2 regions of the Pseudomonas sp. IT-347P genome follow, and region 2 is predicted to be linked to the other one. Evidence: predicted binding sites of a transcription regulator. Region 2 holds the regulator's gene; the other holds the start of a gene.
The links. The regulator sigma-54, encoded in region 2, starts transcription at its own class of promoters, with help from an activator protein. The targets are predictions, from matches to a motif close to ANTGGCATNNANNTTGCTNT.
Positions count from the first base shown of each region.

Region 1: ACM6IV_RS03360 (flagellar basal body rod protein FlgF) is a predicted target of sigma-54. The motif match lies at 6,421-6,440, and genes of this name have one in related genera.

Region 1 is NZ_CATKPQ010000006.1:33,085-49,256, reverse strand. It holds gene flgK (flagellar hook-associated protein FlgK) at 1-1,602, opposite strand, end outside; gene flgJ (flagellar assembly peptidoglycan hydrolase FlgJ) at 1,627-2,919, opposite strand; gene ACM6IV_RS03375 (flagellar basal body P-ring protein FlgI) at 2,931-4,019, opposite strand; gene flgH (flagellar basal body L-ring protein FlgH) at 4,047-4,742, opposite strand; gene flgG (flagellar basal-body rod protein FlgG) at 4,795-5,580, opposite strand; gene ACM6IV_RS03360 (flagellar basal body rod protein FlgF) at 5,626-6,366, opposite strand; gene ACM6IV_RS03355 (sigma-54-dependent transcriptional regulator) at 6,681-8,237, opposite strand; gene phhA (phenylalanine 4-monooxygenase) at 8,631-9,422, shown strand; gene ACM6IV_RS03345 (4a-hydroxytetrahydrobiopterin dehydratase) at 9,540-9,896, shown strand; gene ACM6IV_RS03340 (amino acid aminotransferase) at 9,896-11,089, shown strand; gene ACM6IV_RS03335 (hypothetical protein) at 11,363-11,494, shown strand; gene ACM6IV_RS03330 (hypothetical protein) at 11,565-11,747, shown strand; gene ACM6IV_RS03325 (MFS transporter) at 11,862-13,049, shown strand; gene arfB (alternative ribosome rescue aminoacyl-tRNA hydrolase ArfB) at 13,046-13,459, opposite strand; gene queC (7-cyano-7-deazaguanine synthase QueC) at 13,617-14,315, shown strand; gene ACM6IV_RS03310 (queuosine precursor transporter) at 14,368-15,243, opposite strand; gene ACM6IV_RS03305 (helix-turn-helix transcriptional regulator) at 15,227-15,832, opposite strand.
Region 2 is NZ_CATKPQ010000044.1:48,008-64,179, forward strand. It holds gene yjgA (ribosome biogenesis factor YjgA) at 1-234, opposite strand, end outside; gene pmbA (metalloprotease PmbA) at 343-1,689, shown strand; gene ACM6IV_RS16480 (FagA protein) at 1,850-2,257, shown strand; gene ACM6IV_RS16485 (class II fumarate hydratase) at 2,238-3,614, shown strand; gene ACM6IV_RS16490 (hypothetical protein) at 3,642-4,082, shown strand; gene ACM6IV_RS16495 (superoxide dismutase) at 4,084-4,695, shown strand; gene ACM6IV_RS16500 (ZIP family metal transporter) at 4,726-5,619, shown strand; gene ACM6IV_RS16505 (HPr family phosphocarrier protein) at 5,658-5,933, opposite strand; gene rapZ (RNase adapter RapZ) at 5,949-6,806, opposite strand; gene ptsN (PTS IIA-like nitrogen regulatory protein PtsN) at 6,809-7,273, opposite strand; gene hpf (ribosome hibernation-promoting factor, HPF/YfiA family) at 7,286-7,594, opposite strand; gene ACM6IV_RS16525 (RNA polymerase factor sigma-54) at 7,668-9,161, opposite strand; gene lptB (LPS export ABC transporter ATP-binding protein) at 9,349-10,074, opposite strand; gene lptA (lipopolysaccharide transport periplasmic protein LptA) at 10,074-10,619, opposite strand; gene lptC (LPS export ABC transporter periplasmic protein LptC) at 10,606-11,178, opposite strand; gene ACM6IV_RS16545 (KdsC family phosphatase) at 11,187-11,711, opposite strand; gene ACM6IV_RS16550 (KpsF/GutQ family sugar-phosphate isomerase) at 11,711-12,685, opposite strand; gene ACM6IV_RS16555 (ATP-binding cassette domain-containing protein) at 12,961-13,770, shown strand; gene mlaE (lipid asymmetry maintenance ABC transporter permease subunit MlaE) at 13,770-14,567, shown strand; gene mlaD (outer membrane lipid asymmetry maintenance protein MlaD) at 14,567-15,034, shown strand; gene ACM6IV_RS16570 (MlaC/ttg2D family ABC transporter substrate-binding protein) at 15,046-15,699, shown strand; gene ACM6IV_RS16575 (STAS domain-containing protein) at 15,696-16,001, shown strand; gene ACM6IV_RS16580 (BolA family protein) at 16,117-16,172, shown strand, end outside.

The DNA.
Region 1 (16,172 bases), on a different contig from region 2:
CGGGTTGCCGCTGGCATCGACGATGCCGACTTTCAGGTTCAGCGTGTTCGACTGGCCGGGCACGATGGTGCCGGTGCCGATGTTCTGCCCCTTGGCGTTGACCAGCGTGTAGGACTGGCTGCCACCGCTGGCATCACCGAACACCAGTTTGACCGGCGTCGAGTTCTTCAGCGCCGCCTGCATGTCGGCCTGGGCGGTCGGGTTGTAGATATCAATCTTGTCGCTGAGCGTCGGCTGGGTGTAAGTCCCCAGGCCGGCAGCGCTGGCCACACCGGTCAACGGCCCTGCCGCCGCGATTTTCTTCGGATCGGTGAGCACCGTCTGGATGCTGGCAGCCGCATTGCGGGTCGGGGTGATTTTGAAGCTGTCACCGGCACTCAACGCCCCACCATTGAGGGCGAGGGTGAAACCGTCGATCACCGGTGGCGGATTGGTCGTGGTGCTGAACGCGCCCAGATCGGTGCCGTCGGAACGCTTGACGGTGTAGTCGGTGGCGCTGGTGAACGTCACTTGATAATCGCTGGTGGTCAGCTTGCCGGTGTCCTTGATGGTGACATCGAGGTTACCGGAACCGGTGCTGTTGCCCGACTGCGCGATGCTGCGCGAACTGATCAGCGCGGCACTGTTGATGTTGTTGAAAATCGCCGCACCGAAGTCACCGTTCTTGTCGATGCCCTGGGCTTGCTGGCGGTTGACCTGATCAGCGATCACCAGCGCCACGCGGCCCAGCTCGTTGAGCGAAGGGTCGAGGACTTCCTTGCGGTAAGTCAGCAGGCCGCCGATTTCGCCACCGCTCATTGCCGAGGTGATGTCGATGGTGCTCGAACCGCGATCCATCTGAATGGCCATGCGCGACGGATCGGTTTTGCTCGCCACCATGCTCAGCGAGTTGGTGGTGTTGCCGATTACCAGCGGCTGGCCGCTGCCGATGTAGACGTCGAAACTGGTGCCGCGCTCGACGACCTGTGCGCCCGTCAGTTCGGAGAGCTGGCGCACGGCCTCGTTGCGGCTGTCGAGCAGATCGTTCGGCGCACCACCGCTGGTGGAGATCTCGCCGATTTTCTGGTTCAGGTTGGCAATCGAGGTGGCCAGTTTGTTCACCTGGGTGGTCATGTCGCCCAGGCTGCCGTTGAGGGTGGTGTTCTGGTCGTTGAGCTGTTTGGCGATGGTATTGAAGCGACTGGTCAGCGCCTGTGCACCGGTCAGCACCGATTGACGCGAGGTGTCATCGGTCGCCGACGTCGAGACGCCCTGCATCGTGGTGAAAAACTTTTGCAGTACGCCGGTCAGGCCGGTGTTGGTGTCCGACAACATGGAGTCCAGCGGCGTGGCCTGGGCCAGAAACGCGGCGGACTCGCTGTCGAGCGAAGTGGCCGTGTGCAGTTGGCTTTCCAGGTACGAGTTGTACACCCGGCGCACGTCGGCCAAGGTCGTGCCCGTACCGATGAACACGGTGCCGTACTGTTGCGAAGATTTGGTGCCCTGTACGGTTTGCTGACGTGAATAACCGGCGGTGTCGACGTTGGCAATGTTGTTGCCTGTCGTAGCCAAAGAGGACTGGCTGGCCGACAGTCCCGACATCCCGATATTGAGCAAACTCATGGTTCAGACCTTATACCTTGTGCCTTATAAAGGCGTGGTGGATACACCCGCCGCAGCGTAGTTTTGGAAACTGTTCATCTGCTTGGCTATCTGCGAAATCTTGCTTGCGTAGTTCGGGTCGGTGGCGTAACCGGCCTTCTGCAACTCGCGTACAAACTGTTCTGGGTTATCGGCAGACTTCACGACATCTTGATAGCGATTATTGCTCTGCAGCAACGTCACCAGATCGTGGAAGCTGTCCTTGTACGAGGCGTAGGAACGGAACTCGGCCGTCTCCTTGACCATCTCGCCATTGCGGAACTCGCTGGTGATCGCCCGGGCCGAATCGCCCTTCCAGTTGCTGCTCGCCTTGATGCCGAACAGGTTGTGACTGCTGCTGCCATCCTGGGCACGCATGACCGACTTGCCCCAACCGGTTTCCAGCGCCGCCTGCGCCACCAGATAACGCGGATCGACGCCGATGCGGTCGGCGGCTTCCTTGGCCATCGGCAGCATGGTGTTGACGAATTCATCGGCGGAACTGAAGGCTTTTTTCGCCGGCGCCAGCGGGATCTGCGCCATGGCGCGCCCGTAGACCTGCATCTGTCCGCCCGCGGCTTTTTCGCCTTCAGCGCGGGTCAGCCAGTCGCCGTTGTACAGTGGGCCGGCACCGGTAGTGGCCGCCGTTGTGGCGCGCTGCGGCAATTGGGTTGCGGCTGCGGGCGTGGCTGACGGCACCAGTCCGGCGAGCAAACGATCAGCGAGTTTCGGTGGCAAGGCCAGACGACGCTGATTGATCAGTTCCATGTCGTTGCGATGAGCGAGCTGTGTGTTCGGTGCATTCACCGAACGCGATGCCCACAACGGGCGCTCGCCATTGAGCCGCGACAACGGGCCGTGGGTGGCAACGGTACCGGCGGCAACCGGCGTGGCCACGGCAGCGGCTTTCGCCCTGGCTTCTTCCTGCTTGGCGGCGGACGCGGCAGCTGCCTCACCCGGTGCCATCGGTTTGTTCTTCGACATCTGCCGGATCAGCACGTCGGCAAGGCCAATACCACCGCCCTCACGAGACATGGAAACGGCCAGTTGCTGGTCGTACATTTCCTGATACTGCTTGGCCGCCGGCGTGTTCAGCGGGTTGTCCTGGCCCAGCGCTTCAGTGGCCGAACGCATCGACTTGAGCATCTCGCCGAGGAACAGCGACTCGAACTCCTGCGCAACCTTGCGCATGTTCTCATCGCTGTTCTTGTCGCCGACCTTGAGTTGGTTCAGACGATTGAGGTCCGAGTAGGAACCCGAATCACTGCTGCTGACCAGACCGCTCTTGCGCATATCCATAGGTGTCGGCCTCAGATCACGATCAGATCGGCTTGCAACGCGCCGGCCTGCTTCAACGCTTCGAGAATGGCCATCAAGTCACCCGGTGCCGCGCCGACCTGGTTCACCGCACGCACGATCTCGTCGAGGGTGGTGCCCGGGCCGAACTTGAACATCGGTTTGGCTTCCTGCTCGGCATTCACCCGCGAGCGCGGCACTACAGCAGTCTGGCCGTTGGACAGCGGGCCGGGCTGGCTGACGATCGGGTCTTCGGTGATGGTCACGGTCAGGCTGCCGTGGGTCACGGCGGCTGGCGAAACCTTGACGTTCTGGCCGATGACGATGGTGCCGGTACGCGAATTGATGATGACTTTCGCCACCGCCTGACCCGGGTCGACTTCGAGGTTTTCCAGGATCGACAAGTAGTCGACACGCTGGCTCGGATCGAGCGGCGCGGTGACGCGGATCGAGCCGCCGTCAATGGCTTGCGCAACGCCAGGGCCTAGCATGTCGTTGATCTTGTCGACAATGCGCTTGGCCGTGGTGAAGTCGGAGCGGTTGAGGTTCAGCGTCAGGCTGTTGCCCTGGTTGAAACCGCTCGGCACCGAACGCTCCACCGACGCACCACCAGGGATGCGACCGGCCGACGGAACGTTGACAGTGATCTTCGAACCGTCTCGGCCTTCGGCATCAAAACCGCCGACCACCAGGTTGCCTTGGGCAACCGCGTAGACATTGCCGTCGATACCCTTGAGCGGGGTCAGCAACAAAGTGCCGCCGCGCAGGCTCTTGGAGTTACCGATCGAGGACACGGTGATGTCGACCTGCTGACCCGGTTTGGCGAACGCGGGCAGATCGGCACTCACCGACACCGCCGCGACGTTTTTCAACTGCACGTTGCCCGATCCCGGCGGCACCTTGATGCCGAACTGCGAGAGCATGTTGTTGAAGGTCTGCAGGGTGAACGGGGTTTGCGTCGTCTGGTCGCCGGTGCCGTTAAGCCCGACCACCAGGCCGTAACCGATCAACTGGTTGGAACGCACGCCGGAAATGCTGGCGATATCTTTCAACCGCTCGGCGTGGGCACCAAAGGCAGCGGACATCATGGCCGCTGCCAGCATGAAGCTTTTCAGATTCAACGTAGCCACCTAGAAAGGGAACAGCGGGCTGAGGAAGAAACGGTCGAACCAGCCTGGCTGACTCGTATCGGCAAACGCGCCAGTACCCGAATAGGTGATGCGTGCATCGGCGACCCGGGTCGACGACACGGTGTTGTCCGTGGCGATGTCATCGGCGCGCACCAGACCGGCAATGCGCACCAGCTCGTCTCCGGTGTTCAGCGTCAACCACTTCTCGCCACGCACGGCGATGATGCCGTTGGGCAGAACGTCAGCAACGGTCACGGTGATCGAACCGGTGAGGCTGTTGCTCTGTCCCGACTTGGCGTCGCCCTTGGTCGAGCGGTCGGCACTGTAGCCGGCGTTCAGACTCAGGTCGTTGCCCCCGATCGGATTGTTGGTGGTCAGACTGGAGCCGAACAACGAGGTCAGACCGACCTTGTTATCGCTGTTCTTGTCCATCTGCGAGTTGGCGTTCTTGCTCGCCTGCGTGCGTTCGTTCAGGGTGATGGTGATGATGTCACCGACCCGGAAAGCCTTGCGGTCGCTATACAGGTTCTGCTCGAAACCGGCCTGATAGATCGAGCCGTTATTGGCCGCAGCCGGCAGCGGCGTGCGCGGCAACACCGGGGCGTAATAAGGGTCATTGGGCTTGGGCGTCGGAGCGACGCAGCCCGCGAGCGAGACGACCCCACTCAATGCCAGAACAGATACGAAGCGATGCATGACCCTACCTCACGGTGTTGCAGGCGACCTCATGGCCGCCTCATAGACTTGATTACAGATTCTGCGTTACGAACGAGAGCATCTGGTCGGCGGTGGAGATCACCTTGGAGTTCATCTCGTAAGCACGCTGAGTGGTGATCATGTTGACCATCTCTTCAACGGTGCTGACGTTGGAAGTTTCCAGGGTGTTCTGCAGCGTGGTGCCGAAACCGTTCAGGCCCGGCGTGCCGACTTGCGGCGCACCCGATGCAGCGGTTTCCAGGAACAGGTTGTTGCCCACCGCTTGCAGACCGGCCGGGTTGATGAAGTCGGCGGTTTGCAGGTTGCCGATCACTTGCGCTGCCGGGTTGCCGGCGATGGTCACCGACACGGTGCCGTCACGGCCGACGGTGAAGGTCTGCGCATCGTTGGGGATAACGATCGCAGGTTCCAGAGCGAAACCGCTGGCGTTGACGATCTGGCCGTTGGAATCGAGGTGGAAAGTACCGTCACGGGTGTAAGACGTGGTGCCGTCCGGCTGCAGGATCTGGAAGAAACCGCGGCCGTCGATGGCCATGTCCAGCGGCTGCTCGGTGGTTTGCAGGCTGCCGGCGGTGAAGTTCTTCTGGGTGCCGACGATGCGCACACCGGTACCCACTTGCAGACCCGACGGCAGTTCGCTGTCCTGGGTCGACTGGGCGCCTGGCTGACGCTTGATCTGATAGAGCAGGTCCTGGAACTCGGCGCGATCACGTTTGAAACCCGTGGTCGACACGTTCGCCAGGTTGTTGGAAATGGTGGTCAGGTTGGTGTCCTGGGCGGACAGACCGGTTTTGGCAACCCATAGAGCCGGAAGCATTCGATTCTCCTCGTGCGCCTGTTTTTCGGCGCGACGTTCTGATAATTAGCTGATCTGCAAGACCCGAGCCATGGCCTGGTCGTCGTCTTTGGCGGTGTTCATCATCTTGACGTGCAACTCGAACTGCTTGGCCAGGGCCAGCACCGAGGTCATCTCTTCGACGGCATTGACGTTGCTCGACTCAAGGAAACCCGACACCAGCTTGACGTTGGCATCGGCCGGCGCAGGCTGGCCGTCCTTGGTGTAAATCGAGCCATCGAGGCCCTTGTTCATGTTCTTGATGTCCGGGTTGACCAGTTTGATCCGGTCGACCTCCGCCATGACGCGCGGGCCTTCGCCCATCGCACGAATACTGATGGTGCCGTCTTCACCGACTTCGATCTGCTGCTCGGGCGGCACGGCGATCGGACCGCCATTGCCCATCACCGGCATACCGTTGCCGGCGCGCAGTACGCCAAGGGCGTCAACGTTAAGGCTGCCGGTGCGCACGTAGCTTTCGCCGCCGTTCGGGTTCTGCACGGCGATCCAGCCATTGCCAGTGACGGCTACATCGAGGTCACGGCCGGTCTGCACCAGCGAGCCCGGCGTGAAGTCAGTGGCGGGCCGTTCACTCATGGCAAACGCACGCGCCGGAAAGCTGTCACCGAACACCGGCATCGAACGCGCCTGCTCCAGGTCGCGCTGAAAACCGTTGGTGGAGATGTTCGCCAGGTTGTTGGCATGGGCCTTTTGCGCCAGTGCGTTCTGGCTGGCGCCGGTCATTGCCACATAAAGGTACTTGTCCACACTCTTTCCTCTGCATGCCGGACGTTTGCCGCCCACCGCTGTACTGCTGAGCCATAAGCAATTTGCAGACCAACTTTTTTCTGGCGGCCAAAGGCCCGGTAAACAAAGGACTTGGGGGATGTTGCGGGGGAAAGGGAAATGTTTCGGAGACGAAAAACCGGCGGTGTTATGCCGGTAGGTGGCAAAGGCTGACAGTAGGGTTGCCTGTACTGCCGCCTTCGCGAGCAAGCCCGCTCCCACATTTGGAGTTCATTCCTCCTGTGGGAGCGGGCTTGCTCGCGAAGAGGCCATCAGCGCCAAACAGTTTTTGGCTGTTATTCGGTTTTGCCAACTTCATACTCACGGAGTTTATTGGCAATGGTGGTGTGAGAAACCCCGAGCCGCTTGCCCAACTGTCGACTGCTCGGATGCTCGGAATACAGCCGCTCCAGCACCGCTTTCTCGAAGCGCCCGACAATCTCGTCAAGGCCACCCTCGAGGGAAAAATCGCCAAGCGGCTGACGCACGCCGTAATCCGGCAGACGAATATGCTCGGCTTTCACCGTACCGCCATCGCACAGCGAAACCGCCTGGAACAGCACGTTCTCCAACTGCCGCACGTTGCCCGGCCAATGGTAATGACTGAGGCGATCCATCGCCGCCGGCGCCAGTTTCGGCAGCGAACAACCAATCTGCCGACTGGCCTGATCGAGGAAGTGCTCGACCAGCGGCGTCAGTCCGTCGAGGCATTCGCGCAACGGCGGGATGTGCAGGGAGAGCACGTTCAAGCGGTGATACAAGTCCTGACGAAACTCGCCGCGCGCGCACAGTTCGGATAAATCCACTTGCGTGGCGCAGATCACCCGCACATCCAGATAAACCTCTTCATCACTGCCGACTCGACGGAAGCAACCGTCCTGCAGAAAGCGCAGCAGTTTCACCTGCAAGCGCGGGCTCATTTCGCCGACGCCGTCGAGAAACAATGTACCGCCCGAGGTCAATTCCAACAGTCCGAGCTTGCCCTCGGCCCGCGCCCCTTCGAAAGCGCCGGGGCCGTAGCCGAACAGCTCGGTCTCCGCCATCGACTCCGGCAGTCCGGCGCAATTGAGCGCCATCAATGGTGACTGTCCACGAGGACTGGCGAGGTGGCAGGCACGGGCGAGCAATTCCTTACCGGTGCCGGTTTCGCCCTCAATCAACAACGGTGCATCCAGTGGCGCCATACGCCGCGCTTCTCGCACTACGGCGGCCATCACTTTCGAGCTCTGGAAGATGCTGTCGAAGCCGCGCAACTCCTGTTTGCGCACATTGTAGATGCGCTCGCCGACGCGGTCGGCGCGGTGCAAGGTCAGCACCGCACCGGCCATGGCTTCGCTGTCGTCGTGTTCCGATTGCAGCGGCGCGATGTCGGCCAGAAAGATGTCGCCCTTGACCTTGACCCGCATGCCATTGATCCGCGATTTATTGGCGCGCACCAGTTCCGGCAAATCGAAATCCTCGGCATAACGCGACAGCGGAATGCCCGGCACTTCATCGACGCGCACGCCGAGCAACTGCGCCGCCGCGCGGTTGGCGGCGACGATCGAACCGCCCATGTCGATCGACAGCACCGGAAACTCCAGCGCGCCGAGCAAGGCATTCAATTCCATGTGCCGTCGCTCGCTGGGCATCAGCCCTACCCGCTTGACGCCGAACACCCCGGCGATCGCCTCGAACTTTGGCCGCAGCGCCTGAAACTGGATGTTGATCAGGTTCGGGCAGTGCAGATAGATCGCGTTGCCATGCTCACCACCGACCTCACCGCGCGCGACGTTGATCCCGTAGGCCACCAGCAGGTTGAGAATGTCGCGCAGGATGCCGATGCGGTTCTGGCAGTGAACTTTGATGCGCATATATAAGGCCCGACAAGATTGGGAGTTGATTACCGACCCTGTGGGAGCGAGCTTGCTCGCGAAGGCGTCAGCACATCCAACATTGATGTGCCAGACCCAGCGCTTTCGCGAGCAAGCTCGCTCCCACAGGGTATTGCGGTGCGCCCGAAGCTCATTTTTTCTGTCGAGGCACGCAGATAGTTGTCAAGATTATGTGACAGCCACGCGCCTTTTCAAACCCGCCAATCACCACAAACGCGAGATATCCGCCAAAGCGTAACGATTATTTTACGAATTAAAGAGAAATTTCCTACGCACAAGCGCTTCAACCAGCTGCACATCAGCCCGCTCTCGGGTAATCCTGAATCCATCGCTGGACATAACAAGAACGAATTCCCCTAGCAGGAGAGCAGTATGAAGCAGACGCAATACGTGGCCCGCGAGCCCGATGCGCAAGGTTTTATCGACTACCCCGCCGAAGAACACGCGGTGTGGAACACGCTGATCACTCGCCAGTTGAAAGTGATCGAAGGGCGTGCGTGCCAGGAGTACCTGGACGGTATCGAAAAACTCGGTCTGCCCCACGACCGCATTCCGCAACTCGGCGAGATCAACAAGGTGCTCGGCGAGACCACCGGTTGGCAGGTCGCCCGCGTGCCGGCACTGATCCCCTTCCAGACTTTTTTTGAACTGCTGGCCAGCAAGCAGTTTCCGGTGGCCACCTTTATTCGCACTCGCGAAGAACTGGACTACCTGCAAGAGCCGGACATCTTTCACGAGATCTTCGGTCACTGCCCGCTGCTGACCAACCCGTGGTTCGCCGAATTCACCCACACCTACGGCAAACTCGGTTTGCAGGCCACCAAGGAAGAACGTGTTTATCTGGCGCGTCTGTACTGGATGACCATCGAGTTCGGCCTGGTCGACACCCCGCAAGGCAAGCGCATCTACGGCGGCGGCATCCTGTCGTCACCCAAAGAAACCGTTTATTCGCTGTCGGACGAACCTGAGCATCAAGCGTTCGACCCGCTGGAAGCCATGCGCACGCCGTATCGCATCGACATCCTGCAACCGCTGTACTTTGTCCTGCCGAACCTCAAGCGTCTGTTCGACGTGGCCCATGAAGACATCATGGCCATGGTTCGCCAAGGCATGCAGCTGGGTCTGCACGCACCGAAATTTCCGCCGAAACCGAAAGCCGCGTGAACCGCGACTTTTGCTGACAATTGAGCCTGTCAGTCGCCGCCACTTTGGTTTAGCGTGACGGCATTGACGGCTCAAACGCTTAAATAAAAAAAACACACTCGATTTCAGGAATACACCATGTCGACTTTGAACCAAGCCCACTGCGAAGCCTGCCGCGCCGATGCGCCACAAGTCAGCGACGAAGAACTGCCGATCCTGATCAAGCAGATTCCTGACTGGAACATCGAAGTACGCGACAGCATCATGCAGCTGGAGAAAGTTTTCCTGTTCAAGAACTTCAAACACGCGCTGGCCTTCACCAACGCTGTCGGCGAAATCTCCGAGGCCGAAGGTCATCACCCGGGTCTGCTGACCGAGTGGGGCAAAGTCACCGTGACCTGGTGGAGCCATTCGATCAAAGGCCTGCACCGCAACGACTTCATCATGGCCGCACGCACTGACGAAGTGGCCAAGACCGCAGAAGGACGCAAGTAATGCACTTCGACGCCATCGGCCGGGTACCCGGCGACCCGATCCTCGGCTTGATGGAGGCGTATGCGCAGGACACCAACCCGCGCAAATTCGACCTGGGCGTTGGCGTCTACAAGGACGCGCAAGGCCTGACGCCGATCCCTGAGGCGGTGAAAATCGCCGAAGCTCGGCTGGTCGAAAGCCAGGACACCAAGACCTACATCGGCGGTCACGGCAACCCGTTGTTCGGCAAAGTCATCAATGAGCTGGTGCTCGGCGCCGACTCCAGGTTGATCGCCGACCAGCGCGCCGGCGCCACCCAGACCCCAGGGGGCACCGGCGCCCTGCGTCTGGCCGCCGACTTCATCGCCCAGTGCCTGCCGGGCAAAGGCGTGTGGCTGAGCAACCCGACCTGGCCGATCCACGAAACCATATTCGCCGCGGCCGGCGTCAAGGTCGGTCACTACCCGTACGTGGGCAGTGACAACCGCCTCGACGTCGACGCCATGCTTGCCGTGCTCAATGACGTGCCGAAAGGTGATGTGGTGCTGCTCCACGCGTGCTGCCACAACCCGACCGGTTTCGATTTGAGCCATGACGACTGGCAGCGCGTGCTCGATGTGGTGCGCGCGCGCAATCTGCTGCCGCTGATCGACTTTGCCTACCAGGGCTTCGGCGACGGTCTGGAGCAGGATGCGTGGTCGACCCGGCTGTTCGCGGCTGAAGTGCCCGAGCTACTGATCACCAGCTCCTGCTCGAAGAACTTCGGCTTGTACCGCGATCGCACCGGTGCGCTGATCGTCTGCGCGAAAAGCGCCGACAAGCTCATCGACATCCGCAGCCAACTGGCCAACATCGCCCGCAATCTGTGGTCGACACCGCCAGATCACGGCGCGGCAGTGGTCGCGACCATCCTCGCCGACCCAGAACTGAAAGCCCGCTGGGCCGATGAAGTGGAAGCCATGCGGTTGCGTATCGCGCAACTGCGCAGTGGTCTGGTCGAAGCGCTGGAACCGCACGGTCTGCGTGAGCGCTTTGCGCACATTGGCGTACAGCGCGGGATGTTCTCTTACACCGGGCTGTCGCCGGAGCAAGTGAAGCAACTGCGTGAGCATCACAGCGTGTACATGGTCAGCTCGGGCCGCGCGAACGTCGCCGGCATCGACGCCACGCGTCTCGCCTTGCTGGCCGAAGCCATCGCCAACGTCTGCAAATAGTGACTGCAACACAAAAACCTGTGGGAGCGGGCTTGCTCGCGAAGGCGGTGTATCAGGCAACTTAATTGTCGACTGACACTCCGCCTTCGCGAGCAAGCCCGCTCCCACATTTGTTTTGCGGTGATCTTTTTGCTTTTTGCTGCCCCTGCGGCCATCTGTCGCATTAATTTGAATTAAAAGTCTGATTGTCATTTTTCCTGCTGTATCCTGCGCAGGCTTTCCAAAAGCGCGGATCGACCAGATCTATCAACAGACTTAGCGAGGAGCGCAACCATGCACGAGATTCCTAATCTCCCCTTCCCAAGCCTGCACGTACCTGAGCAGACGACCACGCAACAAGCCGGTGCGGGGCAACCCGAGCCGAAAGAAGCCGTTGAGAGCCGCCCGGCCGACAACGAAGAGTAAGACCCGTCGTACAGACCGTGTGGAAAGCGCTAACATGCGCTTTCCACACTGCCTGAACCCCGAGCCCGCCATGACCGACGAATTCTCCGAAAGCCAAGCTGCCGTACTGATCGGCGCGACCGAGAAAATGATCGAGATCTGGAATCGTCTCTCGCCCGAGAAACAGGCCGCCCTGCTCGCTCGTTTCGGCAGCGAAGAAAATGCCCTCGCAGCGCTGGTCACCACACAACTGGTCGCCCCGGCCAAATCCTGAAACACCCACCCGGCAAATAGTTTTACTTTTCCCGCCCCAGATGCGTCCACGCCGGTATCATAAGCAGCCTATCTAATCTGCCGCTCCCGTGGATCGTTTCCCATGTCGTCCTCTATGCCAGAACCCCAGCGTCCCCTGGCGGTCACGCTGCAAGTCGTTTCCATCGTCCTCTTCACCTTTATCGGATATCTGAACATCGGCATTCCGCTCGCGGTGCTGCCGGGCTATGTACACAGTGATCTGGGCTTCGGCGCGGTGATCGCCGGTCTGGTGATCAGCGTGCAATACCTCGCCACCCTGCTCAGCCGTCCGTACGCCGGCAAGATCATCGACAACCAGGGCAGCAAACGCGCGGTGATGATTGGCCTCGCCGGGTGTGGCTTGAGCGGTGTGTTCATGCTGATTTCGGCGTGGACTCCGAGCATGCCGATGCTCAGTCTGATCAGCCTGTTGATCGGTCGACTGGTGCTGGGCAGCGCGGAAAGCCTCGTCGGTTCCGGCTCGATTGGCTGGGGCATCGGCCGCGTTGGCGCGGCGAACACGGCCAAAGTGATTTCCTGGAATGGCATCGCCAGTTATGGCGCACTGGCGGTCGGCGCACCGTTCGGCGTGTGGCTGGTCGGCCAGCTGGGTTTGTGGAGTATGGGCGTCAGCATCATCCTGTTGGCCATTCTAGGCCTGGCGCTGGCGTGGCCAAAAACCGCCGCACCGATTGTGGCCGGTGAACGCCTGCCGTTCATGCATGTGCTCGGCAAGGTGTTTCCCCACGGTTGTGGTCTGGCGTTGGGCTCGATCGGCTTTGGCACCATCGCCACCTTCATCACCCTGTATTACGCCACGCAGCATTGGGATAACGCCGTGCTGTGTTTGAGCCTGTTTGGCGCCAGCTTCATCGGTGCGCGCTTGCTGTTCGGCAACCTGATCAACCGCCTCGGCGGCTTTCGCGTGGCGATTGCCTGCCTGTCGGTGGAGACGCTGGGTCTGTTGCTGTTGTGGCTGGCACCGGACGCGCATTGGGCGCTGGCCGGTGCGGCGTTGAGCGGGTTTGGTTTTTCGCTGGTGTTCCCGGCGCTGGGCGTGGAAGCGGTAAACCTTGTGCCGGCTTCAAGCCGTGGCGCAGCGGTGGGTGCTTATTCGCTGTTCATTGATTTGTCGCTGGGGATCACCGGGCCATTGGCCGGGGCGATTGCAGCAGGCTTTGGTTTTGCTTCGATCTTCCTGTTTGCCGCCCTCGCGGCATTGAGCGGATTGGCCTTGAGCGTTTATCTGTACAAGCACACGGCCAAGTACCGCGAAGACTAGAAATCCACTTTGCCGCGCCCGGCCTTGATACTGCCGCGTTTGGTTTTCGATTCGAGCCGGCGCTTCTTCGACCCGAGGGTGGGCTTGGTCGGGCGGCGTTTCTTCTCGACTTTGGTGGCGCTGAGGATCAGCTCGACCAGACGTTCCAGCGCATCGGCACGGTTGGCTTCCTGCGTACGATATTGCTGGGCCTTGAGGATCAACACGCCATCGCTGGTGATGCGACTGTCGCGCAGCGCCAGCAGCCGCTCCTTGTAGAACTCGGGCAAGGACGAGGCCGGAATGTCGAAGCGCAGGTGCACGGCGCTGGAGACCTTGTTGACGTTCTGTCCACCGGCGCCTTGCGCGCGGATGGCGGTCAGTTCGATCTCGGCATCCGGCAGATGCACGTTGTTGGAAATCACCAGCATGGAAAAGCATCCGTAATCAGAACGCACAGGATACCGCGATTAGCCACAAAGCGATCTGCGGCCTGCCGGCGCAACTTCCCGCGCACTTATATCGAGCGTCATTTCGAGTTACCATTGCGCCCCTCGAATTTACCCGTTTAATGCAGGAAGCAGACTTATGAGCAACAAGGCAGTTATCGTTTTTAGTGGCGGCCAGGACTCTACGACCTGCCTGATCCATGCGCTGACCCACTACGATGAAGTGCATTGCATCACCTTTGATTATGGTCAGCGCCATCACGCGGAAATTCAAGTTGCACAGCAACTTTGCAAACAGCTCGGGGTGACCGTACACAAGGTCATGGATGTCTCTCTGCTCAACGAACTGGCCATCAGCAGCCTGACCCGCGACAACATTCCCGTGCCGACCGTCAACAGCTCTGGAGAAAGTCTGCCGAGCACTTTCGTACCGGGAAGAAACATTCTGTTTTTGACCCTCGCGTCTATCTATGCGTATCAGGTTCAAGCCAGAACAGTCATTACCGGCGTTTGCGAAACCGACTTTTCGGGTTATCCGGATTGCCGGGATGAGTTCGTCAAGGCATTGAACAATGCGCTTGAACTGGGCATGGATTACAAATTGCGCCTGGAAACGCCGCTGATGTGGCTGAACAAAGCGGAAACCTGGGCTTTGGCTGATTACCACAATCAACTGGACTTGATTCGTCATCAGACGCTGACCTGCTACAACGGTATAGCCGGAAGCGGTTGCGGCGACTGTGACGCGTGCAATCTTCGCGCAAAAGGACTCACCGAGTTCCTGGAAAACAAAGAGCAGGTGACCAACAGTTTGAAATTGAAACTCAAACTAAAGTAAGGCAAAAAAAACGCTCGTTTGGGGAACCCAAGCGAGCGTTTCTTCTATTTGATCAAGCTTGGCTTGCCGTCAGGTATTTTTTGAACAACGACCGCGCACCATAGGCGGGCATGATATTAAAGAAAGCAAAACCGACTTTGATCGCGATCTGCACATAGATCATGCTCAAGATCGCGCTGTTCTCCATCGTTCCATAGAAGGCGATATAGCAGAACAGAAAGCTGTCGATGATCACCGCAAACAGCGTACTCAAGAACACGCGCAAGAACAGGAATCTGGAGTTGGTCAGTTCCTTGATTTTGCACAACAGATACGAATTGATGTTCTCGGATACCAGAAACGAAACCGAAGACGCTACCAGAACAGAAGACAACTGACTGATCACATCATTGTAAGGTCCATCAAGCTTCCACCCCGGCAGCCCCGGCAAATGGGTGGTTATTGCCAATAGAATGATAATCGCCGCATTGCTGATGAATGCGAAGAGAATCGCCCTGCGTGCCAGCCGCAGACCAAAGGTCTCGTTCAACAGGTCAACGATCAGAAAGGTCAGCGGATAAAGAAAGGTACCCGGGGTCACGACAATGTCAAAGTAATCCAGGTAAATCGGCTTTGTCGCCGCAATACTGGTGAAGATATACAGCGTGAACAGCATCAGGTTCAGGATGATGTAGATCATCCAGGAACTCTCATGGCGATCATTTATTTCATAGGCGGTTAGCGCCCCGCCCTGGGAGTAGAACTTCTTGTAGAGGTTTTTCACTTCAACTTTATTCAGATTATCCATAATCTCGCTATTCAACACTTCACTCAGTTTTATTTTAATTATTTTGCCTGTCGCAATAACCATGATAACGGCCAGGCTTTTTCCATTCTCGAACCCCAGCAACTTGTACTTGCTGTTTTCCATTTCAACATTGCAGTCCATTGAATCGTTCCTCGATTACATCCCCGATCACGCCTACACGATCCGTATCAACGCTGCCGTCATGGCATATGGATAATTTCGCCGTAATTTTGTCATACACCAGTTTTTCCCGATCGCTGTTCGACGCGCCTTTCTGCACGATCAACAAATCACCGGGTTCATGCATACCACTGATTTCATTTTCCAGCAGCACGCCAATCAGGTTAAAGGACGCGCCAAAATAGTAAGTCAGTGGATAAATTGTCGCCAACTCACCAATTCTTTTATCCAGACTTTGCAGCAGCATGCTTTCTTTTATTACCGGAACAGCTGCCGGGTTCATATTCCCTTGCGGCGAAATACTGCTTTCGATTATTTCCTTTTCTTCAAAATCAATCGTCTCTATTTCTTCGTAAGACACTCCGAAGAAATCAGAAATCTTGCGCACAGTGGACTGTTGTACATTGACCACCTTGCCTTCAAGAATGTTGTAGATGGTGGTACGCGTCAAACCACTGGAGTGACACAAGGACAACTGCGTCTCCCCGCGACTCTTTATCAGGTATTTGATGTTGTTTTTCAGATTCTCCGATCTTTCTCTTCTGTGCATCACATGCTTACCATCCATTGTTAACTGCAATCATTGTCACGCCCCGAATGATCATTCCGGACATACACAAGTGGGGTGGGAAATCGCAGTTATATCCCTGTCAATGCCGCGCAGGATCATAGCATTGTCCCTCCTTGGGTTCGGTATAAAAAGTCAGCCTTCACGCGATTCGTCCCGCCCACTGGCAGGATCATTTCAGCCTATGTACTGACCTTTCAGTTCCGATTGCCTTTTACCCGGCGTCCGAAAATCGGCACCGAGCCATGTCTGTTTTACACCGGCAGCGACCACAAAAAGAATCATTTTCTTTGAAGAATGTTCATTTTTTTGATTAATTCTG
Region 2 (16,172 bases):
GCGCATCAGTTTGCCGATGAACTGCAAGTGCCGTTTACGCGCGATGTTCGCGGTGTGCTTGGGCGCATCGGCCAAGGCCCGGCGCATGGCGTCGGTCAGCGGCAGTTTTGCGATCAAGTCTGGCTTGAGTGTGGTCAGGCGCTCGCCGAGGTCAACCAGAGCATGCAGCTCGCGTTTGACCTGAGATTTGCTTTTTTCTCCCGTATCGAGGGAGTCGTCGTAAGAATCAACCATGGTGGCAGTCCGCAAAGAAACGCCGCCATGATAACCAGTCGGGGGCCGCTTGTCCGGCCCGGTCGCTCGATGACCCCAGCCGAAAGCAGAATTTGAGTGGAGATGAGCATGAGTGCAGTTCAAAGCGTCGGCCCGCAGGCATTGCCGGCACTGCAGGAACAAGTCGAGCAGATCATCGCCGAAGCCAAGCGTCAGGGCGCCAGTGCCTGTGAAGTCGCGGTGTCGCTGGAGCAGGGCCTGTCGACCTCGGTGCGCCAGCGCGAAGTCGAAACGGTCGAGTTCAACCGCGATCAGGGCTTTGGCATCACGCTGTATGTGGGCCAGCGCAAGGGCTCGGCGAGCACCTCGGCGACCGGCCCGGATGCGATCCGCGAAACCGTCGCTGCTGCACTGGCCATCGCCAAACACACCTCCGAAGACGAAGCGTCCGGCCTGGCCGACGCGGCGTTGATGGCCAAGGAGCAGCACGATTTTGATCTGTTCCACGAATGGGACATCACCCCGGAGCAGGCCATCGAGAAGGCCTTGCTTTGTGAAGCCGCGGCCTTCGATGCCGACGCGCGGATCAAGAACGCCGACGGCACCACCCTCAGCACTCATCAGGGCTGCCGCGTGTACGGCAACAGCCACGGTTTCATCGGTGGCTACGCATCGACCCGGCACAGCCTGAGTTGCGTGATGATTGCCGAGGCCGATGGCCAGATGCAGCGCGATTACTGGTATGACGTAAACCGTCAGGGCAGTCTGCTGGCTGATCCGGTGAGCATCGGTCAGCGCGCTGCGCAACGGGCGGCGAGCCGTCTGGGCGCGCGTCCGGTGCCGACCTGCGAAGTGCCGGTGCTGTTTTCCGCGGAATTGGCCGGTGGCCTGTTCGGCAGTTTCCTCTCGGCGGTGTCGGGCGGCAGTCTGTATCGCAAATCGTCGTTCCTTGAAGGCACTTTGGGCCAGAAGCTGTTCCCGGAATGGCTGACCATCGATGAGCGTCCGCACCTGATGCGCGCAATGGGCAGTGCTTCGTATGACGGTGATGGTCTGGCGACATATGCCAAACCGTTCGTCGAAAAGGGCGAGTTGGTGTCATACATCCTTGGCACGTACTCCGGGCGCAAACTCGGTATGCCGAGCACGGCCAACGCTGGCGGTGTACACAATCTGTTCGTCACCCATGGCGACGAAGACCAGGCGGCGCTGTTGAAACGCATGGGCCGTGGCTTGCTGGTCACCGAGTTGATGGGCCATGGCTTGAACATGGTTACTGGCGACTATTCGCGCGGTGCGGCGGGGTTCTGGGTCGAAAACGGCGAGATCCAGTTCGCGGTGCAGGAAGTGACTATCGCCGGCAACATGCGTGACATGTTCAAGCAGATTGTTGCGGTGGGTAACGACTTGGAACTGCGTAGCAACATTCGCACGGGTTCGGTGTTGATCGAGCGGATGACCGTCGCGGGAAGCTAAGTCTCGGTCGTTACAAAAAAAGGCGCGCCACCTCATCGGGTGGCGCGCCTTTTTTATTGGTTCGACACAAAACCAGTGTGGTAGCTGCATAGTTTAACGCTCTTGTTTTGGTTCTCATTATCATCTAATAATAAATCTCATTATCGGATGAGCCCGAATCATGAGTTCTGCCTTGCACGAGCAGCCTTACCTCGAAAGCTGGCGCTGGATGAGTCGCCAGATCCGTTGCGCGATGGATCCCGACGAACCGCGCCTGATCGAACATTATCTGGCCGAAGGCCGGTACCTGGCCTGCTGTACGGCAACTTCTCCCTGGACCATCGCTGAAACCTCCTTTCGTTTGCTGCTCGACACTGCCACCGACATCGCCTTGCCGTGGCACTGGCGCAGCCTCTGTCTCGATCAAGCCTGGCGTCCACTGCGTGAAATGGAGCGCCTGTCCCTGTGCAAATGCCGGCTCCAGCGTTGGCAACGCTATACCTGGCAGCTCGCCACCTGCGAACTGCTGCCCTCGATTCCTCTTATTGAACTGGTGCAAGGATTTTCAGATGACCAAGACACGTATTGAGCGCGACAGCATGGGCGAACTGCAGGTGCCGGTGGACGCTCTCTACGGCGCGCAGACCCAGCGCGCAGTGGATAACTTCCCTATCAGCGGCAAACCCATGCCGACGCAATTCATCCGCGCGCTGATCCTCGCCAAAGCCGCCGCCGCCCGCGCCAACGTCGAACTCAACCAGATCACCGCCGCACAGGGCAAAGCCATCAGCGATGCCGCGCAAGGCTTGCTCGAAGGCGACTTCATGCGGCATTTTCCGGTGGACATCTTTCAGACCGGTTCTGGCACCAGTTCCAACATGAACGCCAACGAAGTGATCGCGACCCTGGCCAGCCGTCTGCTGGGTGAGCCGGTGAACCCCAACGATCACGTCAACTGCGGTCAGAGCAGCACCGACATCATCCCCACCACCATTCATGTCAGCGCTGCGCTGGCCTTGCATGAGCAACTGCTGCCGGCGCTGTTGCACTTGGTGCAAGTGATCGAGGAAAAATCCGCACAGGTCCATCACCACGTCAAAACCGGCCGCACGCATCTGATGGACGCGATGCCGGTGCGCATGAGCCAGGTGCTCAATGGTTGGGCGCAGCAGCTCAAAGCCAACATCAGTCATCTGCAGGATTTGTTGCCCAGTCTGCAATCGCTGGCGCAGGGTGGCACGGCGGTCGGCACCGGGATCAACGCGCATCCAGAATTCGCCGCACGTTTCAGCCGCCAGTTGAGCCAACTGACCGATGTGCAATTCACCCCGGGCAAGGACTTGTTTGCGCTGATCGGCTCACAGGACACTGCCGTAGTCGTCTCCGGCCAGCTCAAGGCCGTGGCTGTATCGCTGATGAAAATCGCCAACGACCTGCGCTGGATGAATTCCGGCCCGCTCGCCGGCCTCGGCGAAATCGAACTCGAAGCCCTGCAACCGGGCTCGTCGATCATGCCGGGTAAGGTCAACCCGGTGATTCCGGAAGCTACCGCCATGGTCGCTGCGCAGGTGATCGGCAACGACTCGGTGATCACCATTGCGGGCCAGTCCGGCAATTTCGAACTGAACGTGATGCTGCCGATCATCGCGCAGAACCTGCTGAGCAGCATCGAATTGCTGGCCAACTCCAGTCGCCTGCTCGGTGACAAAGCCATCGCCAGCTTCAAGGTCAACGAGTCGCGTGTGAAAGAAGCGTTGTCGCGCAACCCGATTCTGGTCACCGCGCTCAACCCGATCATCGGTTACCAGAAAGCCGCTGAAATCGCCAAGCAGGCTTACAAGGAAGGTCGTGCGGTGATCGACGTCGCCCTGGAACACACTGATCTGTCACGCAGCCAACTGGAAGAGTTGCTCAATCCCGAGAAACTCACTGCCGGCGGCGTGTAAACCCTGCAATCGCTTTGGAGGCTCACCATGGAGCACTGGAAACGCACGATCGAACGGGCCAATCGCTGCTTCATGCTGGGCGAGCTGATCGACGCCCGTGAGGCTTACCTGCAAGCCCTGGCCCTGGCGCAAGTATTGTTCGAACGCTGGGCGGATGCCGACGAAGCGGTGGCGGCTTGCGTCATCTCCCATCACAACCTGGCGGATCTGCACTTACGCCTGAATCAGCCGGAGGAGAGCGCCGAATACCTCTGCGCCATCCATCAACGCCTGTTGCAGACCATGCAGGACGAACGTCTGCGCCCGGCCCTGCGTGAAGCGGCGCTGCGCCAGAGCAGCAAGACCTATGTCGAACTGCTGAATTTCATCAGCGAGCACGGCGAATATCCGCGCACCCAGCGCCTGCTGCACCCCGATACCGGCAATGCGCGTCGCGCGCCTGCCGCCCATCACCATGGAGTCCATTGAAATGGCTTTTACCTTGCCTGCCTTGCCTTACGCCTACGACGCCCTCGAGCCGCATATCGATGCGCAAACCATGGAGATCCACTACACCAAACATCACCAGACTTACATCAACAACCTCAACGCCGCTGTAGAAGGCACTGAGTACGCTGAATGGCCGGTGGAGAAACTGGTCGCCAGCGTTAAGGATCTGCCGGAAAAACTCCGTGCTGCAGTGATCAATCAGGGCGGCGGTCACGCCAACCACTCATTGTTCTGGGAAGTGATGGTGCCCCACGGTGGCGGTAAACCTGACGGTGCGCTGGCCAAGGCCATCGATGAACAACTGGGCGGTCTCGACAGCTTCAAGGAAGCTTTCACCAAAGCCGCGCTAACCCGTTTCGGCAGCGGCTGGGCTTGGCTGAGCGTGACCCCGGAAAAGCAACTGGTGGTGGAAAGCAGCGGCAATCAGGACAGCCCGTTGATGAACGGCAACACGCCGATTCTCGGCCTCGACGTCTGGGAGCACGCCTACTACCTGCGCTATCAGAACCGTCGCCCGGAATACATCAACGCGTTCTACAACGTGATCAATTGGCCTGAAGTGGCTGCGCGCTTTCAGGCCGCGCTGGTTTAAGTCTTCTATAAAAACAATCCAAGGCTGACTATGGGCACTGAAACACTGGCGATCGGAAGTGGGCGTATGTTTCGTTACGCAGTGGGCTCGCTATTGCTGTTGGCGGGCATGACCTTGCTGGTCGCTCACGGACTGGAATGGCTGAATCTGCAGCCGAGGCTGGCGCGGGCGTTGCAGGGTGGCGCGATCTGCGCCCTCGGTACGGCGCTCGGTGCGGTGCCGGTGCTGGTGATCCGGCGCATGCCCCAGGCTCTCAGCGATACCTTGCTGGGTTTCGGCGCCGGGGTAATGCTCGCGGCGACGGCGTTTTCGCTGATCGTGCCGGGCATTGCCGCCGCCGAAAGCCTCGGGCTGACCCCGTGGGGCGCCAGTGGCCTGATCTGCTTCGGTATCATGCTCGGGGCGTTCGGGTTGTATCTGGTTGATCGCAAGGTGTCCGGCGCGTCCCCGGAAATGCTGGTCGGCACTGTCGAGCATCCAGTGATTCCGCCAAGGATCTGGTTGTTCGTGTTCGCCATCATTGCCCATAACATTCCGGAAGGCATGGCGGTTGGCGTTTCGGCTGGCGGCGGCATGGCGGATGCGGACAGCCTGGCCATGGGCATCGCTTTGCAGGATGTGCCGGAAGGTCTGGTGATTGCCCTGGTCTTGGCCGGGGCGGGGATGTCGCGGGTGAAGGCATTTCTGATCGGTGCGGCGTCAGGTCTGGTTGAACCGGTGTTTGCGTTTTTGTGTGCGTGGCTGGTCAGTCTGGCGCAGGTGTTGTTGCCTTTAGGGCTGGCGCTGGCGGCAGGGGCGATGTTGCTGGTGGTGACCCACGAAGTGATTCCCGAGTCGAGACGCCATGGTCATGACAAGCTGGCGAGTCTTGGTTTGTTGATCGGGTTTTGTTTGATGATGGTGATGGATACGGCGCTGGGCTGAATGAAGGTGAAGAGGGAGCAAGCTCCCTCATTGGCGGATCAACCGCCTTCATCGAAGTAGTTGTTGATCAGCTCCACCAAGGCATCCATGGCCTCCTCAGCCTGTTCACCTTCGGTGCTCAAATGGATTTTGGTGCCCTTGCCGGCCGCGAGCATCATCATCGCCATGATGCTTTTACCGTCCACTGCTGTCTCGGGCGTGCGACCGACTCTAATCGTCGTCTCCGGAAACTTGCCGGCCACGCCGACAAATTTAGCCGATGCCCGGGCATGCAGACCCAATTTGTTGATGATTTCGATTTCACGAGCAGGCATCGCGGAGTGAATCCTTTAAGTGAGGTCGCGGTGGCGAACCTGGACGTTCTTCAGGGTTTTCTGCAGGGCCTGACCCAGGCGTTCGGTCAGGTAGACAGAGCGGTGATGTCCGCCGGTGCAGCCAATGGCAATGGTGACGTAGGCGCGGTTGCTGGCGGCGAAGCGCGGCAGCCACTTGTGCAGGTAGGCGAAGATGTCCTGATACATTTCTTCGACATCCGGCTGTTCCGCCAGATATTCGGCCACCGGCGCATCGAGGCCTGACTGCGCGCGGAGTTCCGGTTTCCAGTAAGGATTTGGCAGACAACGCACATCGAAAACCAGATCGGCATCAACCGGCATGCCACGCTTGAAACCGAATGACTCGACCAGAAACGCGGTGCCCGGCTCCGGCTGATTCAGCAGGCGCAGCTTGATGGAATCGCGCAACTGGTACAGGTTCAGATTGGTGGTGTTGATCTTCAGGTCAGCGAGATCGGCGATCGGGCCGAGCAGGGCGGTTTCATCCTGAATCGCCTCGGCCAGCGAGCGATTGGCATTGCTCAGCGGATGACGACGACGGGTCTCGGAAAACCGTTTGAGCAGGGTTTCCTCGTCAGCGTCCAGATACAGCACATCGCACTGGATATGCTTGCTTCTGGCGTCTTCAAGCAATTCGGGGAAGCGTGACAGATGGCTTGGCAAGTTGCGCGCATCGATCGACACGGCCACCAGCGGTTGCGCCAGTTCAGTGTGAATCAGGGCGCGCTCGGCCAGCTCCGGCAGCAATCCCGCCGGCAAGTTGTCGATGCAGTAGTAACCGTTGTCCTCAAGGACGTTCAGGGCGGTACTTTTGCCCGAGCCCGAACGGCCACTGACGATGATCAAACGCATGATTAATGCCCGTTCTGCTCGTCCAGTACGACCTGGTACAAGGCTTCGCTGCTCGGGGCGCTGCGCAGTTTATCGCGTACTTCCTTGCGATCGAGCATGCTGGCGATCTGACGCAACAATTCCAGGTGCGCATCGGTTGCGGCTTCCGGGACCAGCAAAACAAACAGCAGGTCCACCGGCGCGCCGTCGATGGCGTCGAAATCGATAGGGGCTTCAAGGTGCAACAGCGCGCTGATGGGCGACTGGCAACCCTTGAGGCGGCAGTGAGGAATGGCGATGCCGTTGCCAAAACCGGTGGAACCGAGTTTTTCACGGGCAATCAACGCCTCGAAGACATCTTGCATCGCCAGATCCGGCACTTCGCGATGGATCAGGTTGGCAATCTGTTCGAGGGCTTTTTTCTTGCTGCCGCCCGGCGCGTTCACTTGGGAACGGCCGGGGGTCAGGATGGTTTCAAGTCGGATCATGGATTAGGGATGTTAACGACCGGTTGCGCCCTGAAGGAGGCTCTGGGTCTTTTCCTTATGCTTTTTGAGTTGGCGATCCAGCTTGTCGGTCAGTGAGTCGATCGCAGCATACATATCAGTATCTTCTGCGTTGGCGACCACTTCGCTGCCGGGTATATGCAAGGTGGCTTCGATTTTCTGCTTCAGCTTTTCGACGCACATCGTGACTTGCACGTTGGTGATCTTGTCGAAATGTCGCTCCAGTCGTTGGAGTTTTTCCTCGATGTAGGAACGCAGAGGTTGGGTCACTTCCAGTTGGTGTCCACTGATGTTGACTTGCATACAGCTTCTCCTTCGTTGCCAGTGCATAAAGCGGCAGGCCGAAAAGCCTGCCACTGGAACGCTGTAACGTGGCTTACATCAACCGCTTGCGTTCGCTCGAAGGCGCGATCCCGAGGGATTCGCGGTACTTGGCGACGGTGCGGCGAGCCACCTGAATGCCTTGTGCCTCCAGTAAACCAGCGATCTTGCTGTCACTCAACGGCTTTTTCTGATTTTCCGCGGCAACCAGTTTTTTGATGATCGCGCGGATCGCTGTGGACGAGCATTCGCCGCCCTCGGAGGTGCTGACGTGGCTGGAGAAAAAGTATTTCAACTCATAAATACCGCGCGGGGTATGCATGAATTTCTGCGTGGTCACCCGGGAAATCGTCGATTCGTGCATACCGACCGCTTCGGCGATGTCGTGCAGGACCAACGGCTTCATGGCTTCGTCGCCGTACTCCAGAAAACCGCGCTGATGCTCGACGATCTGGGTGGCTACTTTCATCAGGGTTTCGTTACGGCTCTGCAGGCTCTTGATGAACCAGCGGGCTTCCTGCAATTGATTGCGCATGAAGGTGTTGTCGGCGCTGGTGTCGGCGCGGCGGACGAAACCCGCGTACTGGGCGTTGACGCGCAGGCGTGGCACCGACTCCTGATTGAGTTCGACCAGCCAGCGCTCGTTGTCCTTGCGCACGATGACGTCGGGGACAACGTATTCGGCTTCAGTCGATTCGATTTGCGAACCCGGGCGCGGATTGAGGCTCTGCACCAGTTCGATGACCTGACGCAGCTCGTCTTCCTTGAGCTTCATGCGTCGCATCAACTGGCTGTAATCGCGGCTGCCGAGCAGATCGATGTAATCGCTGACCAGACGTTTCGCTTCAGCCAGCCATGGCGTCTTGGCGGGTAACTGACGCAATTGCAGCAGCAGGCATTCACTAAGGTTGCGCGCGCCGATACCAGCCGGTTCGAATTGCTGGATGCGATGTAGAACGGCTTCGATTTCGTCGAGTTCAATGTCCAGTTCCGGATCGAACGCCTCGAGGATTTCCTCGAGGGTCTCGTCCAGGTAGCCCTGATTATTGATGCAATCGATCAGGGTGACGGCGATCAGGCGATCGGTGTCGGACATCGGTGCGAGATTCAGTTGCCACAGCAGGTGGCTCTGCAGGCTCTCGCCGGCGGAGGTGCGGGTGGTGAAGTCCCACTCGTCATCATCGCTGCTGGGCAGGCTACTGGCGCTGGTCTGGTAAACGTCTTCCCAGGCCGTGTCGACTGGAAGCTCGTTGGGGATGCGTTCGTTCCATTCACCGTCCTCGAGGTTATCTACCGTCGGCGCGGTTTCCTGATAGGAAGGTTCCTGGATCTCGGTGTTGGGCTTCTGTTCGGCGTTGTCGGCCATGGGGTCGGAATTGTCGAAGTCGTCGCCTTCTTCCTGGCGTTCGAGCATCGGATTGGATTCCAGAGCCTCCTGGATTTCCTGTTGCAGATCCAGGGTCGACAATTGGAGCAGGCGGATGGCCTGTTGCAGCTGCGGTGTCATCGTCAGCTGCTGGCCCATTCTCAAGACTAGCGATGGTTTCATGGCAGGGGCTTAACACCTTATTCGCCGGCGCTATGCGCCATCCACTACAGGGCGCCGAAGCGCCAAACTTAAGCAAATTATATGCCTGAAACTGAAGTGTTTGCCTAGAGCGCCGTAACAATTAAAGCGGATTAAATCCTGCTTGAATCGATACAGCGCCCGGGCGGCGCACCGGGCACTGTTGCGCTTACAGGCGGAACTCGTGGCCCAGATACACTTCCTTGACCAGATCGTTGGCCAGGATGGTTTCTGCGTCGCCTTCAGCGATCAGTTGACCATCGTTGACGATGTAAGCGGTTTCGCAGATATCCAGCGTCTCACGGACGTTGTGGTCGGTGATCAATACACCGATGCCTTTGGCCTTGAGGTGGTGGATGATCTGCTTGATGTCGCCAACCGAGATCGGGTCGACACCGGCGAATGGTTCGTCGAGCAGGATGAATTTCGGTGCGGTCGCCAGAGCGCGGGCGATTTCCACCCGGCGGCGTTCACCACCGGACAGGCTCATGCCGAGGTTGTCGCGGATGTGGCTGATGTGGAATTCCTGCAGCAGGCTTTCCAGCTCCTTGCGGCGGCCGGCCTTGTCGAGCTCCTGACGGGTCTCGAGGATGGCCATGATGTTGTCGGCCACCGACAGTTTGCGGAAGATCGACGCTTCTTGCGGCAGATAACCGATCCCGGCCTTGGCACGACCGTGCATTGGCTGGTGGCTGACGTCCAGATCGTCGATCAGCACGCGGCCCTGATCGGCCTGTACCAGCCCGACGATCATGTAGAAGCAGGTCGTCTTGCCGGCGCCGTTCGGGCCAAGCAGGCCGACAATCTGGCCGCTGTCGATCGACAGGCTGACGTCACGCACGACCTGGCGGCTTTTATAGGCCTTGGCCAGGTGCTGAGCTTTCAGAGTTGCCATTACTGGGTTTTCTCGTCGGTTTTCTTCTTCGGCTGGATCACCATGTCGATGCGCGGACGCGCCTCGGTGACCTTGCTGCCGGTAGCGCGACCGGCGCTGGCCAGTTTCTTCACGGTGTCGTAGACGATTTTTTCGCCCTGAGTGACGTTGCCGTCTTTGTCGACGACCTTGGCCTTATCGATCAGCACGACGCGGTTTTGCTGGGCGTGATATTGAATCGTCACGCCGTAGCCTTGAACCGGTTTGGTGTCACCCTGGGTTTGCAACTGCTCGAAGTAAGCCAGATTGCCCACGGAGGTCACCACGTCGATATCGCCATTCGGCGCGCGAGTCATGGTGACGGTGTTGCCTTTAACGATCATCGAGCCCTGGGTGATGATCACATCACCTTTATAGGTCGCGATGCCGTTCTTGTCGTCCAGTTGGGCGTCGTCGGCCTGAATGCGGATAGGTTGCTGCTGATCGTTCGGCAGAGCCCAGGCGCTCACGCTTCCCAGTGCTGCGCCCAGACTGAGCAAAATAGGGAGGGTTTTAACGAGCCTCATACTGTCCTCTTACGTTCGATTGCAGGTGTATCCTGCTGTCCTTCAGGTACGCTTTCATTCCGACGCCAGTCGATACGCCACCAGCGCCCTCGATTCTAACGGGTTGCGCAGTCTGCGCATATTCTTGCTGCGGGAACACGGTCATGCGCGTGCTGGTGATCAGGGTGCCGCGCTGTTTTTCATCGGTGCGCTGCACGCGGACCGAATCGATCAGTTCCACTTCGGTACCGCCCGAATTCACTTCGCCGCGCTCGCTGGTCACGTGCCATGGGAAGTCGGTGCCGCGATACATGTTCAAATCAGGCTTGGTCACCAGAGTGATATCGGTGGCCTTGACGTGTTCGGCCTTGTCGGAGGTCATCTCGTACTGCACTTTGCCATCGGGCAGGTACTGAATGGTGTGCGTGTTGGTTGCATACCAGTCGATAGGCGTTTCCACCGAGGTGACCGGTGGTTTGTCGAGAAAACGTTCCGGGCTGATATTCCAATAGCCGACCGCTGCGAAAATCGCAGCGATGCAGCCGAACAGCAGGAAGTTGCGAAATTTTTTGCTGAACATGGTTTGGCTCACAGGTACGCGGCGTTAGCCGCATCGAGGCGGCCCTGGGCGCGCAGGATCAATTCGCAGAATTCGCGGGCGGCACCTTCGCCACCACGGGCCCGGGTAACGCCATGGGCGTGTTCGCGGACGAAATCGGCGGCGTTGGCCACGGCCATGCCAAGGCCCACACGGCGGATTACCGGCAGGTCGGGCAGGTCGTCACCGAGATAGGCGACCTCTTCATAGCTTAGGCCCAGTTGCTCAAGCAGGCCGTCGAGGACAACCAGTTTGTCTTCGCGCCCCTGAAACAGGTGGGGAATCCCCAGGTTTTTCGCGCGACGCTCGACCACCGGCGTTTTGCGACCGCTGATGATAGCGGTCTGCACGCCGGCGTTCATCAGCATTTTGATGCCTTGGCCGTCGAGGGTGTTGAAGGTCTTGAATTCGCTGCCGTCTTCAAGGAAGTACAGGCGACCGTCAGTGAGGACGCCGTCGACGTCGAAAACCGCCAGTTTGATCGCTTTGCCGCGTTGCAGCAGATCGTTGCTCATTACATGACTCCTGCGCGCAGCAGGTCGGAGAGGTTGAAGGCGCCGACCGGGCGATCTTCCTCGTCTACGACGACCAGTGCGTTGATTCGGTGGTCTTCCATGATTTTCAGGGCCTCGGCGGCCAGCATCTCGGGCCGGGCAGTCTTGCCGTGGGCCGTCATGACCTGGTCGATGGTGGCACTGCGAATGTCGATGCTGCGGTCAAGCGTACGGCGCAAGTCGCCGTCGGTGAAGATCCCGGCCAGTTTACCGTCCGCTTCAAGGATGACGGTCATGCCCAGACCTTTACGGGTCATTTCCATCAATGCGTCCTTGAGCAGCGTGCCGCGTTGGACTTGCGGCAACTCCTGGCCGGCGTGCATGACGTTTTCCACTTTCAGCAGCAGTCGACGGCCAAGGGCGCCGCCCGGATGCGAGAAAGCGAAATCTTCAGCGGTGAAGCCGCGCGCTTCCAGCAGCGCTACGGCCAGTGCGTCCCCCATGACCAGGGCCGCAGTGGTCGAAGAGGTCGGCGCGAGGTTCAGCGGGCAGGCTTCATGCTCGACGTGAACGTTGAGATTGACCTCGGCAGCCTTGGCCAGTGGCGATTGCGGGTTGCCGGTGACGCTGATCAACTGGATGCCCAGACGTTTGATCAGCGGCAGCAGGGTCACGATTTCGTTGGTCGAGCCGGAGTTCGACAGGGCTAGGATCACGTCATCGCGAGTGATCATGCCCATGTCGCCATGGCTGGCTTCGGCCGGGTGGACAAAAAACGCCGGGGTGCCGGTACTGGCCAGGGTTGCGGCAATCTTGTTGCCGATGTGCCCGGATTTGCCCATGCCGACCACGACTACACGGCCCTTGCTGGCCAGAATCATCTCGCAAGCGCGTACGAAATCGGCGTCGATATGGGGCAACAAGCCTTGTACGGCTTCCACTTCGAGTTGGATGGTGCGTTGTGCCGATTGAATCAGGTCGCTGGATTGGCTCATGTCAGAAATCGTATAGCCCGATGAAAAGGCGGCGATTATAGCGGTTATGTTGCAAAGCCTCACGCAAGTTCGTCGTGCTTTGTCATTACTCGTTACCAAAACCCGGTAAAAGAGCCTGCGCACCTGTCATATCGCCGAACTCAGGCTGGTACAAGCCTTGGGCGCTTCGCCTTTGCAGTGATATAGTTCGCCGCCAGTTCGGCCTGCCCGGGATGTACGTACTTTTTAAGTAAAGACAGGCGTCCGAGTGAGAGGCTGCATCGCAAGGAGTTTAGATGAGTGCCGATAACGCCTACGCGGTCGAGCTGAAGGGAGTCTCCTTCAAGCGCGGTGCGCGCAGCATTTTCAATAACGTCGATATTCGCATCCCGCGCGGCAAGGTCACCGGCATCATGGGGCCTTCCGGGTGTGGCAAGACCACGCTGCTGCGATTGATGGGCGCACAATTGCGCCCTGCCAGCGGTGAAGTCTGGGTCAACGGCCAGAATTTGCCTGCGCTTTCGCGCAGCGATTTGTTCGATGCGCGAAAGCACATGGGTGTGCTGTTTCAAAGCGGCGCGCTGTTCACCGATCTCGATGTGTTCGAGAACGTGGCTTTCCCCCTGCGTGTTCATACCGATTTGCCGGAAGAAATGATCCGCGACATCGTCCTGCTCAAATTGCAGGCGGTCGGTCTGCGCGGCGCCATCGAGTTGATGCCGGATGAACTGTCCGGTGGCATGAAGCGCCGCGTCGCACTGGCGCGGGCGATTGCGCTCGATCCGCAGATCCTCATGTACGACGAACCGTTCGTCGGCCAGGACCCGATTGCCATGGGCGTGCTGGTGCGCCTGATCCGCCTGCTCAACGATGCGCTGGGGATCACCAGTATCGTGGTGTCCCACGATCTGGCCGAAACCGCGAGCATCGCCGACTACATCTATGTGGTGGGTGATGGTCAGGTGCTGGGGCAGGGTACGCCGGACGAGTTGATGAACTCGGACGAACCGCGGATCCGCCAGTTCATGACCGGCGATCCCGATGGCCCGGTGCCGTATCATTTTCCAGCGACGGATTACCGCGCAGATCTTCTGGGGAAGCGCTGATGCGCAGAATTTCATTAATAGAACGCGTGCGCCGGTTCGGCGAGGCGGCGATCGACGCCGTCGCGGTGTTCGGTCGTGCGACGCTGTTCCTGTTTCATGCCTTGCTGGGGCGCGGCGGGATCAGCGGCGGTTTCAGTCTGCTGATCAAGCAGTTGCATTCAGTCGGCGTCATGTCGCTGGTGATTATCGTTGTTTCCGGGATTTTCATTGGCATGGTGCTGGCGCTGCAGGGCTTCAGCATTCTGTCGAGCTACGGTTCGGAGCAGGCGGTGGGGCAGATGGTTGCGCTGACCCTGTTGCGTGAGCTGGGTCCGGTGGTGACTGCGCTGTTGTTCGCCGGTCGTGCCGGTTCGGCCCTGACTGCCGAGATTGGCAACATGAAGTCCACCGAGCAGCTGTCCAGCCTGGAAATGATCGGTGTCGATCCGCTCAAGTACATCATTGCTCCGCGCCTGTGGGCCGGCTTCATTTCCCTGCCGGTGCTGGCGATGATTTTCAGCGTGGTCGGTATCTGGGGCGGTTCGTGGGTGGCTGTCGACTGGCTGGGTGTGTATGAAGGCTCTTATTGGGCGAACATGCAGAACAGCGTGAATTTCACCAGTGACGTGCTCAACGGCGTGATCAAAAGTATTGTTTTCGCCTTTGTAGTGACCTGGATTGCCGTATTCCAAGGCTATGACTGTGAGCCCACTTCCGAGGGCATCAGTCGCGCCACCACCAAGACCGTGGTATTCGCCTCACTGGCGGTACTGGGTCTGGACTTTATTCTGACCGCTTTGATGTTTGGAGATTTCTGATGCAAAACCGCACCCTGGAAATCGGTGTCGGCCTGTTCCTGCTGGCAGGGATCCTGGCTTTGTTGCTGCTTGCTTTGCGGGTCAGTGGCCTGTCTCCGACGTCGACCACCGACACCTATAAACTGTATGCCTACTTTGACAATATCGCCGGTTTGACGGTCAGAGCCAAAGTGACCATGGCCGGTGTGACCATCGGCAAGGTCACGGCGATCGATCTGGATCGCGACAGCTTCACCGGTCGGGTCACCCTGCAAGTGGATAAGAAGGTCGACAATCTGCCAACCGACTCCACAGCGTCTATCCTGACCGCTGGTCTGCTGGGCGAGAAGTACATCGGTATCAGCGTCGGCGGGGAAGACAAACCGCTGAAGGATGGTGGAACCATCCACGACACGCAGTCGTCACTGGTACTGGAAGACCTGATCGGTAAATTCCTGCTCAATACCGTTAGCAAAGACGCCAAATGAGGAGCTTTTGAATGATCTCTACCTTGCGACGTGGCCTGTTGGTGTTGCTCGCGGCATTGCCACTGCTGGCCAACGCTGCGCCTGGGCAATCCGCGCATGATCTGGTTCAGGACACCACGAACCGGATGCTTGCCGATTTGCAGGCCAATAAAGAGAAGTACAAGCAGGATCCGCAGGATTTCTACACGGCGTTGAACACCATCGTCGGTCCGGTGGTGGACGCTGAAGGCATTTCCAAAAGCATCATGACCGTGAAGTATTCGCGCAAGGCGACGCCTGCGCAGATGCAGCGCTTTCAGGAAAATTTCAAGCGCGGCCTGTTCCAGTTCTACGGCAACGCCTTGCTTGAGTACAACAACCAGGGCATCACTGTTGATCCGGCCAAGGACGAATCGGGCGATCGCACCAGCGTCAACATGACCGTCAAGGGCAGCAGCGGCGCAATCTATCCTGTGCAGTACACGCTGGAGAAGATCAACGGCGAGTGGAAACTGCGCAACGTGATCATCAACGGTATCAACATCGGCAAACTGTTCCGTGATCAGTTCGCCGACGCGATGCAGCGCAATGGCAACGATCTGGACAAGACTATCGATGGCTGGGCCGGTGAAGTGGCCAAGGCCAAGCAGGAAACCGACAAAGCTGCCGAGAAGCCAGCACAATGAGTGAGGCCGCAGTTCGTATGAGTGATGTCGACGAGCTTCTGCTCAGCGGCGTGCTGGATTACCGCACCGGCGCAGACTTGCGCAAGGAAGGCCAGGCGCTGATCAAATCCAGCAAGGCGTCCTCGCTGGTGATCGATTGCTCGGCGGTGAAGAAGTCCAGCAGCGTCGGCTTGTCGTTGCTGCTGTGCTTCATGCGCGATGCGAATGCGGCCGGCAAGGCTGTGAGCATCCGCGCGATGCCCGAAGACATGCGCGAAATTGCTCAGGTCAGTGAACTGACCGAACTGTTGGCGCACCCCTGAACCCGCATCAATAAAGAAGCCCCCCGTCAGAGTCCTGCCATGCGGGGTTCGCAGGCGCGGGGCTTTTTTGTATGATGTCCGACCCGTGCGCACAGGGCGCCGATTGAGGTTGAGCATGCAGGCCGTAGAAGTGAAGAGCTTCCTTGAAGGAAAGCTGCCCGGAACGTTGGT